DNA from 2 places in the Desulfitobacterium metallireducens DSM 15288 genome. Region 1 is predicted to be linked to the other one. Evidence: riboswitches for the same ligand, from Rfam matches in the RefSeq annotation. Region 1 holds a riboswitch; the other holds the start of a gene.
What was found. A riboswitch is a leader RNA that binds a small molecule or an ion and turns the genes downstream of it on or off. The one in region 1 is predicted to bind cyclic di-AMP.

Region 1 (4,205 bases):
GCTGGTTTTATCTCTGAGGTTGGAGACATTAGACGCTTTAATTCTCCGAAGCAGATTCAAAAACTTGCCGGATTGGCCTTGCGAGAAAGCAGCTCAGGCAAGCACAAAGGACAGACCACGATCAGCAAACGGGGGCGAGCGCGACTGAGGGCAATTCTATTTCAAGCGGTGATGCCACTAGTCTCTAACAACACAGAGTTTGCAGAGATACATAAGTATTACACGACAAGAAACAAGAATCCTCTCAAAAAGAAACAATCGCTAATCGCCTTAAGCTGTAAACTGATTCGGGTATTCTATGCAATATTAACGAAAGGCATAGACTACGACCCGCAAAAGCTAATTAAAGACATCCATCGTCCCGTTGAGTATTTAGCAGCGTAACAGAAAGTGCAAATAAGCAGTTCTGTTGGTAGGCGTCACCACAGAATGTACCCAAATCATAGTAATCTAACAAGATAAAAGAGCTGGTAGTCAGTCAACATATTATCCATTAGAGCAAAGACTCGGTTTTGTAGCATTACTGACACCCAATCATGGATAGGTGGAACGAAGGAATTTAGGGCAGATGTGTTAATCTTGACCCTGTTAGACATGGGAGGTTTACCACCGTGAGTATAGTGGGTTTACAACGGCCAACATATTAAAAATAGCAGACGTTGGCTTTGCCATACTCAGTTTCTCTGAATTATGCATTCTATGCGAATTTTATCCGTGATGAGCTTTTTAGGTAAGTTAGGAATTCTATGAAAACAAGAGAAAATCAAAGTAAATCCCAAGATATTATAGGGAGGATAATGGGAACAATGTATCGCCAAATGGTTGTTCCGCTACATAAGTACGATGTGCAACCTCGGAAGGAACAATTCTTAACAGTTGTATAATTGAAGAATCCGAATAATTGGAGAACTATTAAAGGGTCTTGAATAGACATGTCAATCAAAGTTGAACTTAATGATTTCGGGTTAAGCACATGAAAGAAAAATGCAGATATAATGCACGTTACTAATAATGAAAGAAATTCCAGTAAAATCTAGGCCTTATTGGAGAATTTGAAAGGTTTTTATTCAAATTCGGTTCTATACAATCCAATATAAAGGGATTATTATGAGTAGAAGTTGAATAAAGCCAGCGCTGAATTCTATGGAAGCGGGGGAACCAAGTCTGGGCTATCAATTAGCCAAATGGGGTGAATCACTGAATGTGACGGGTTATTCCTTTCAATCCGAATCCGACAGCTAACCTCGTAAGCGTTGAAAGGGGGTTAAAAGCAAACCATACCCTTTGGTTTGTTATACACTTTGACATTAACCCCAAATGGGGTTTTTCTTTTTTAGGAAGCTAATAGCATGGAATTCATTTTAAAAGTTATAAAAGGAAGAGAATAATAAACTTGTGGCTAATCGGGAAAACTTCATGCGCGGACTACTTGAGTAAGACTGCTCAAACGTTGAAGGTCGCTCTGAATGGTTCGCCAATATTTTAAGGAAGGCATTGCCGGAGTTTAATCTGTCATAGGTAAACCGCACTCTGTATTACCCCCCACACTGTATTTACTAAATACGCTGAAAAAACTCACTTTCAAAAGTAATACAGCAGCCTAACGGCAACTGCATGAAGATCATTTTGTTTATTCAATAATATCACTGATAAATTGATATGAAGGAATGAAGGACAAAATAATGGAAAAAGCATTAAATATCTACAAGGAACGGCCATTAACCTTAGCCGGTATGCTCGTAACAATCGGTGTTGTTTATGGTGATATTGGTACATCACCCTTATATGTTATGCAAGCATTAGTTGAAGGGAATGGTGGATTAAAATCCCTTTCCAATGAGTTTATATACGGTTCCCTTTCCCTTATTTTCTGGACTCTTACCTTACTTACCACGATTAAGTACGTCCTAATTGCACTCAAAGCAGATAATCATGGAGAAGGTGGCATCCTTGCACTGTATTCATTGATTCGAAAGATGGGTGGCTGGCTGATTGTTCCAGCTATGATTGGGGGAGCAGCCCTTTTAGCTGACGGTGTTTTAACTCCGGCAGTTACCGTCACAACTGCTGTGGAAGGTTTAAAAGGGATTCCGGCCTATGCGAATAGCTTTGGCTCTAGCCAATCCACTGTTATTTTGATTACCATCATTATTCTTTGTGTCCTATTCCTCATACAACGAACGGGAACGGAGATCATAGGACGATTATTTGGACCCATTATGATTTTATGGTTTACCATGTTAGGGATTCTAGGTGTTATACATATTTTCGGAAACCTTGATATCTTAAAATCATTTTCTCCCTACTATGGAGTTAAACTGTTGTTTAGTGACGAAAATAAAGTCGGGTTTGCAATCTTGGGCAGTGTATTCTTGGCTACAACAGGGGCAGAAGCGTTATATTCGGATCTAGGACATGTAGGACGAAAAAATATTTATGGAACTTGGCCTTTTGTTAAAATTTGCTTGCTGCTCAACTATTTTGGTCAAGGGGCTTGGTTGTTACAGGTTAAAGATAATCAGGGGCTACAAAATATTATGGACTTTAATCCGTTCTTTGAACTAATGCCCCATAATTTTCGTATCATTGGTGTTGTCTTTGCTACTTTAGCAGCTATTATTGCTTCCCAAGCCTTAATTTCCGGATCCTTTACCCTTGTCTCAGAGGCCATTAAGTTAGATCTACTGCCGAGATTAAGAATTAACTATCCAGCGATGTCTAAAGGGCAAATGTACATTCCGATCGTCAATTTCCTCTTAATGATTTCTTGTATCGGAGTGGTCCTATTCTTTCAAACATCGACACACATGGAATCGGCTTATGGGTTAGCTATTACAATTACGATGCTGATGACCACAATCTTATTGTTCAATTACCTTCTTCAAAAAAAGGTATCCAGGGTACTCGCACTCCTCATGGTTATCATTTTTGGAGTATTGGAAACTGCTTTTTTCGTCTCAAGTGCCGTAAAGTTCTTTCATGGCGGTTTTATAACTGTGATTATTGCTTCTCTCATTTTAATTCTGATGTTTTTATGGTTAAAAGCGACACAGCTTGAACAAGTCGTGACGAAAGAAGTTTCACTGGAAGATTATATTTCTAAGCTTGATAATCTAAGAAAAGATGAACATATTCCAGTATATGCCACGAATTTGGTTTATCTAACCAGCAAATCAAAATCAGGGCATATAGATAATGAAATCATTTATTCGATTTTAGATAAGCGGCCAAAAAGAGCAGAAGTTTATTGGTTTATAAATGTACAGGTAACAGATGAACCAAGGACAATGGCCTACACCGTAGAAAACTTTGGAACCGATTATGTTTACAAAATTCAACTGCGCTTAGGATTTAGGGTTGAACAAAAAGTGAGCACGTATCTAAGACAAGTTGTTACAGATCTAATGGAATCCCACGAACTAAAACAACAACCGCAAATGTATTCTACAAATGTAGTAAATCGTAACGTTGGGGATTTCTGTTTTGTTTTAGTCCGTGAAGAACTTGCTCATGATACCAACCTTCCTTTATATGAACGATTAATCATGCAATTTAAACTCAGCATAAAGCAAATTACGGTTTCCCCTGTGAAATGGTTTGGGCTCGAACATACGGATGTTAAAGTTGAACACGTCCCATTGCGTTTAGGAACCACTCGGCCAATCAAACTCAAGCGAGAACTTCTATAAAATCAAAGGGTGCTTTGCTTTATGCTCAGTTAATAATCTCGCCCTTGTTTTTGGCTAAATTTTCGCGCCATTTGTGTCGCTCGGTCGTTGTCAGTTTCGTCCACTCTGTTTCTTCACCAATAATTCTTAGAGGTTCTTGTGAGCGATAAGAACGTGTTAAGTTACCCGGAAATTTTTTATCCGTAACATTTGGGTCGTTTTCAAATTCACCTGTTGGTTCTATTCTATAAACGCGTTCTCTTCCTTCTCCTTTTGCTAATGCTGCTGCAAGTCCTGCGCCATTTGCGTTAGCAGTGAAATAAATGTGGTTCATTTTAAGCTCAGGTTTGTAATTTGAATTACCCCCCGCTGTCAGTAAATCACCAACTTGCAATTCTGCCTTTGTTCCATGATAAAATGGTCCCTTATCAGAAGGCGCACCCTTATAGGAATTTGATAATTCATAATTTCTACTTGCATTATTAGAATCACACAATTCCTCATAACATTTGGCAATGTTTAAATATAACGTTGAGA
Region 2 (4,205 bases), 1.1 Mb from region 1:
CCAGGGGAATCAGGGTTCCTTTTGATTTCATTGCCCAGCGGAAGAATTCCGAAAGATATATAAGTAAACGACGTGCACGGTTCGGGTTAGTTCGACTCGTTGCAATAATCGTGTTCAGCACATTAAAGAAAAAATGGGGATTGATCTGAGCCTGCAGAGCATCAAGTTGAGCTTCTGTCGCCAGCTTAGCCTGATGATCTAATTCAGCCAGTTCGATCTGAAGACTAAGAAGTTGGGCCATTCCTAAAGCAAGCCGGATCAAATCAGGAGACAGGTGCCCATCTTTAGTTTCATAGAGTTTCACCGTGCCAACAACTTTTCCTTGAGAATGCAGAGGCACCACTACTGCAGCTGCAATAGGACAATCACAAACATTTTGACGCGGACAATTTAATTCCTTTTGTGTTCGGACGATTTTATAATTTCCTGTCCGAATCACTTCCTGGGTTGCTGCCGTCAAGATCTTATCCCCAGGATGATGTTGGTCACAGCCTACACCTAAATAAGCCAATTGCTTCGTACAGTCTGTAATTGAAACTGCAGCGACTTGACCGATCTCTTGAATAATTTTAGCCATAAATTCAGCATTCTGCGCATTAAGACCTCTTCGAAGATAAGGAAGCGTTTCGTGGGCAATCTTGAAGCTGACTTCCACATTGCGTTCAGTGGTCAAACTCCGAATCCGCCGTCGTTGATACTCAGTGTAAAGAAGCAAGTAAAGCATATTCCCGATCAGAAAAACGAGAAGAAGCCGAAGATTTTGCGAGGCTATACTCATCACAACCTCTGCTCCTAAAACCAACAAGAAAATCCAAGTCATCTGTCGCATCCCTCAATTTCTAAAGAAAACTTAGCGATAGCGATAGCTCTAGTTACACTTTAATAAAGTTAAGAGTTCGACAGTGAGGTGCGACTTCCTGTATTCATTAAAGTATTTCTTGGAGTTTTTCTCTTCCCTGCTCTGCCCCCACAACTAGAAGTACATCTCCGCTCTCAATTACAAATCCAGAATTCGGAGAGAATTGTTCAATCCCTTTTCGGACAACTGCGACAACGGTAAGGCCTGTCCGTTCTCGAATTTTGAGTTGGGTCAGGGTTTGCCCTGCCGCTACTGAATCTTTGCCCACTTCGACTTCTGCTACATCCATCCAGCGAGACATCATACGATCTGTATATAGTAAAATTTTATTCAAATGTCCCTCAATTTTTAAATCAAGTTGCCTGCGTTTCTCCATATACTCATTTAATTCCGAAAGAAACACATGAACTTCCGTTTTCTGATCAAACGCTCTCAAAAACTTTTCGGCTTGAGCCTTTGAGGTTACCGTAATTCCGATCCCTTGATTCACCATAACAACGCCTGCATTTTGCAAGATTGCAATAGCGCGGCGAATGGTTTCTGGAGAAACATTGAATCGACCCGCCAACGTCGACCGTCCATGTATTCTTTCCCCTTCTTGATATTCACTCATAACGATAGAATGGGCAATTTCGAGGGCGATCTCTTGATAACGTGACTGTTCCATTTCTACAATTCACTCCTTGAAACATTTAACTCATAAAATATCATTACCAATTATTAACTCTTCAATCCCATTGACTGGTAACAACCTTTATGTTATTATAAAGTTGTTGGTAATCAATTACAAATAATAAAAATTAAATAAGGCCTAATTCCTAAGGGGAAACGGGGGAACCACTTTTTGGGGTGAATCGCATCTTATGCGTAGAGCGTGCGCTCGAATCCGTCAGCTAACCTCGTAAGCTAGCTCGCACAAGAAGTACTGATTTTATTAATCAGCACATTCGATCTCTTAGGGGCCACTATAGGCTCCTTTTAATTTCCCAAAAGATAAGTACAACATAAAAAGGGGGAAATTCATTGGCAGTAGAATCAAAAGAATTAAATGAAAGATTGCAATCCTTACATCGTGCAAATGAGCTAAAGCTAAAGGCCATACCTTACATGAATCGTAAAGAGAAAATTCCTACAGGTTTTCTTTTAAAGGATGAATACCTTCAAAGTCGAGATCGAATCCTTACAACCTTTAAGGCTACTCTTGAGGATTGGGAAAATTGGCACTGGCAGATGAAAAACAGGATTACGGATTTGCAGATCTTGCAAGAACTCTTGCCTCTAACTGAGCAAGCAGCACAAGATATCCTTGAAGTCGGAAGAACCTATCGATGGGCTATTTCCCCCTATTATTTAAGCTTAATGGACTCTTCTAACCCATGGGATCCTATCCGTTTACAAGGTCTTCCACGGATCGAGGAACTACTGGATTTAACCGGAGAAGAAGACCCTATGGGTGAAGCTTTTACCAATCCTGCTCCTTGCATTACACGACGATATCCCGATCGGTTAATTATCAATGTCACCAATCTCTGTGCTATGTATTGTCGTCATTGCCAAAGACGCAGAAATATCGGTGAAACCGATAGCCACGAGACCCGTGCTCAACTCCAAGCCGCTTTAGACTATATCCGAGCCAATCCAGAAATTCGTGATGTCTTAATTACAGGTGGAGATGCCTTGATGTTAAGCGACCTTACGCTCCATTGGCTTCTCGAAGAATTACACTCCATTCCTCATGTAGAAATCAAGCGGATTGGTACCCGGGTCCCCGTCACCCTTCCCATGCGGATCACCGATGAACTGTGCTCCATTTTAGCGCAGTATCCGCCGATTTATATCAACACCCAATTTAATCATCCTAAGGAAGTTACAGCAGAAGCCAAAAAGGCTGCGGATAAGCTTATTTCTGCCGGAGTAGTTTTAGGGAATCAAGCTGTGCTTCTGAAAAATATTAATGATACACCCGATATAATGATACGGTTAAACCAAGAGCTTTTGAAAATTCGAGTTCGTCCATACTATATCTTTCATGCGAAACATGTCAAGGGCACACATCATTTTATTCCTAAAATTGAAAATGGTCTAGATATTATGGAAAAGCTCAGAGGATTTACTTCCGGTTTAGCCATTCCTACCTATATAATTAATGCTCCTGGTGGAAAAGGAAAAACGCCAATTCTACCCCAGTATCTACTTTCCTTAGATGATGAAGAGGCTACCCTGCGAACCTGGGAGGGAAATATTATTCACTACCCTAACTACTAATTAAAATGCACATGAGTTAAGGGCCATCTTAGGCCCTTACTTTTTTATTTTTTATGTTTCTAGATCTTTGCTAAAGGATTTACCTTGCCAGGTATCCCTCTTTAGTAATTCCCGATCTATTGCATTTAAGACTTCCCATTTTTTACGACTCCATAAAGGAGCAATTAGATCATCAGGCGCTCCATCACCTGTCAAACGGTGAATGATCATTTGCGGGGGTAATACTTCAAGAATATCGCTAACAAGGCTAACATACTCTTCAAACGTAGGTAGAGGAAACGACTCCCTTTCATATAACTTTGCTAAGGGAGTTCCTTTGATAATATGGAGTAAATGGATCTTAATTCCCTGAACAGGTAGCGCTGCCACCGCCTGAGCTGTCGCCATCATATCCTCATACGTTTCTCCTGGAAAGCCTAGAATAACGTGGACGCAAACACGTATTCCCCGATCATGAAGAGCTGCAACTCCCGCTAAAAACTCATCATAGGTATGCCCTCTTCTAACCCAATTCATTGTTCGATCGTGAATACTCTGTAGCCCAAGCTCAACCCAAAGATAGGTTCTTTGATTAAGCTCTTCCAGGTAATCTAACACTTCTTCAGGCAAACAATCCGGACGAGTTGCAATAGATATCCCGACAACGTCCTCTTGACATAGGGCTTCTTCATAGACCTCGCGAAGTTTAGAAACCGGTGCATAGGTATTGGTATAGGCCTGAAAATAGGCTAAGTACTTAGCCTTGGGCCATTTTTTACACATTCTTTCTTTAACTTCGACAAATTGTTGTTCTATTGAATGTGAGACTTCTCCAGCAAAATCTCCAGAACCACGAGAACTACAATAGATACACCCACCCCAACCTCTAGTTCCATCTCGGTTCGGACAAGTAAAGCCACCGTCTAAAGAAACCTTAAAAACTTTTTCACCAAAAGTCTCTCGCAGATGTTTATTCAACGTATTATACCGCTTCTCCCCATTTTGCCAGGCAGAAAACCGTGCAAATCCCATCTCTTCATGATCACACCCTTTAATAAAACGATTTTAATAGGAAGGAAATCCTACCTAAGATTATCAGACA

Region 2: linked by a shared signal. The riboswitch ahead of eam (glutamate 2,3-aminomutase) and the one ahead of DESME_RS09085 (KUP/HAK/KT family potassium transporter) in region 1 are both predicted to bind cyclic di-AMP.

What each region holds. Positions count from the first base shown of each region.
Region 1 is NZ_CP007032.1:1,900,013-1,904,217, forward strand. Features, by position in the region: partial or broken gene DESME_RS09080 (IS110 family RNA-guided transposase) at 1-384, shown strand, start outside; cyclic di-AMP (ydaO/yuaA leader) riboswitch at 1,123-1,268, shown strand; gene DESME_RS09085 (KUP/HAK/KT family potassium transporter) at 1,683-3,689, shown strand; gene arr (NAD(+)--rifampin ADP-ribosyltransferase) at 3,715-4,205, opposite strand, start outside.
Region 2 is NZ_CP007032.1:808,040-812,244, reverse strand. Features, by position in the region: gene DESME_RS03905 (histidine kinase) at 1-820, opposite strand, end outside; gene DESME_RS03900 (GntR family transcriptional regulator) at 927-1,526, opposite strand; cyclic di-AMP (ydaO/yuaA leader) riboswitch at 1,658-1,783, shown strand; gene eam (glutamate 2,3-aminomutase) at 1,883-3,124, shown strand; gene mnmL (tRNA modification radical SAM protein MnmL/YtqA) at 3,176-4,135, opposite strand; gene DESME_RS03885 (VOC family protein) at 4,199-4,205, opposite strand, start outside.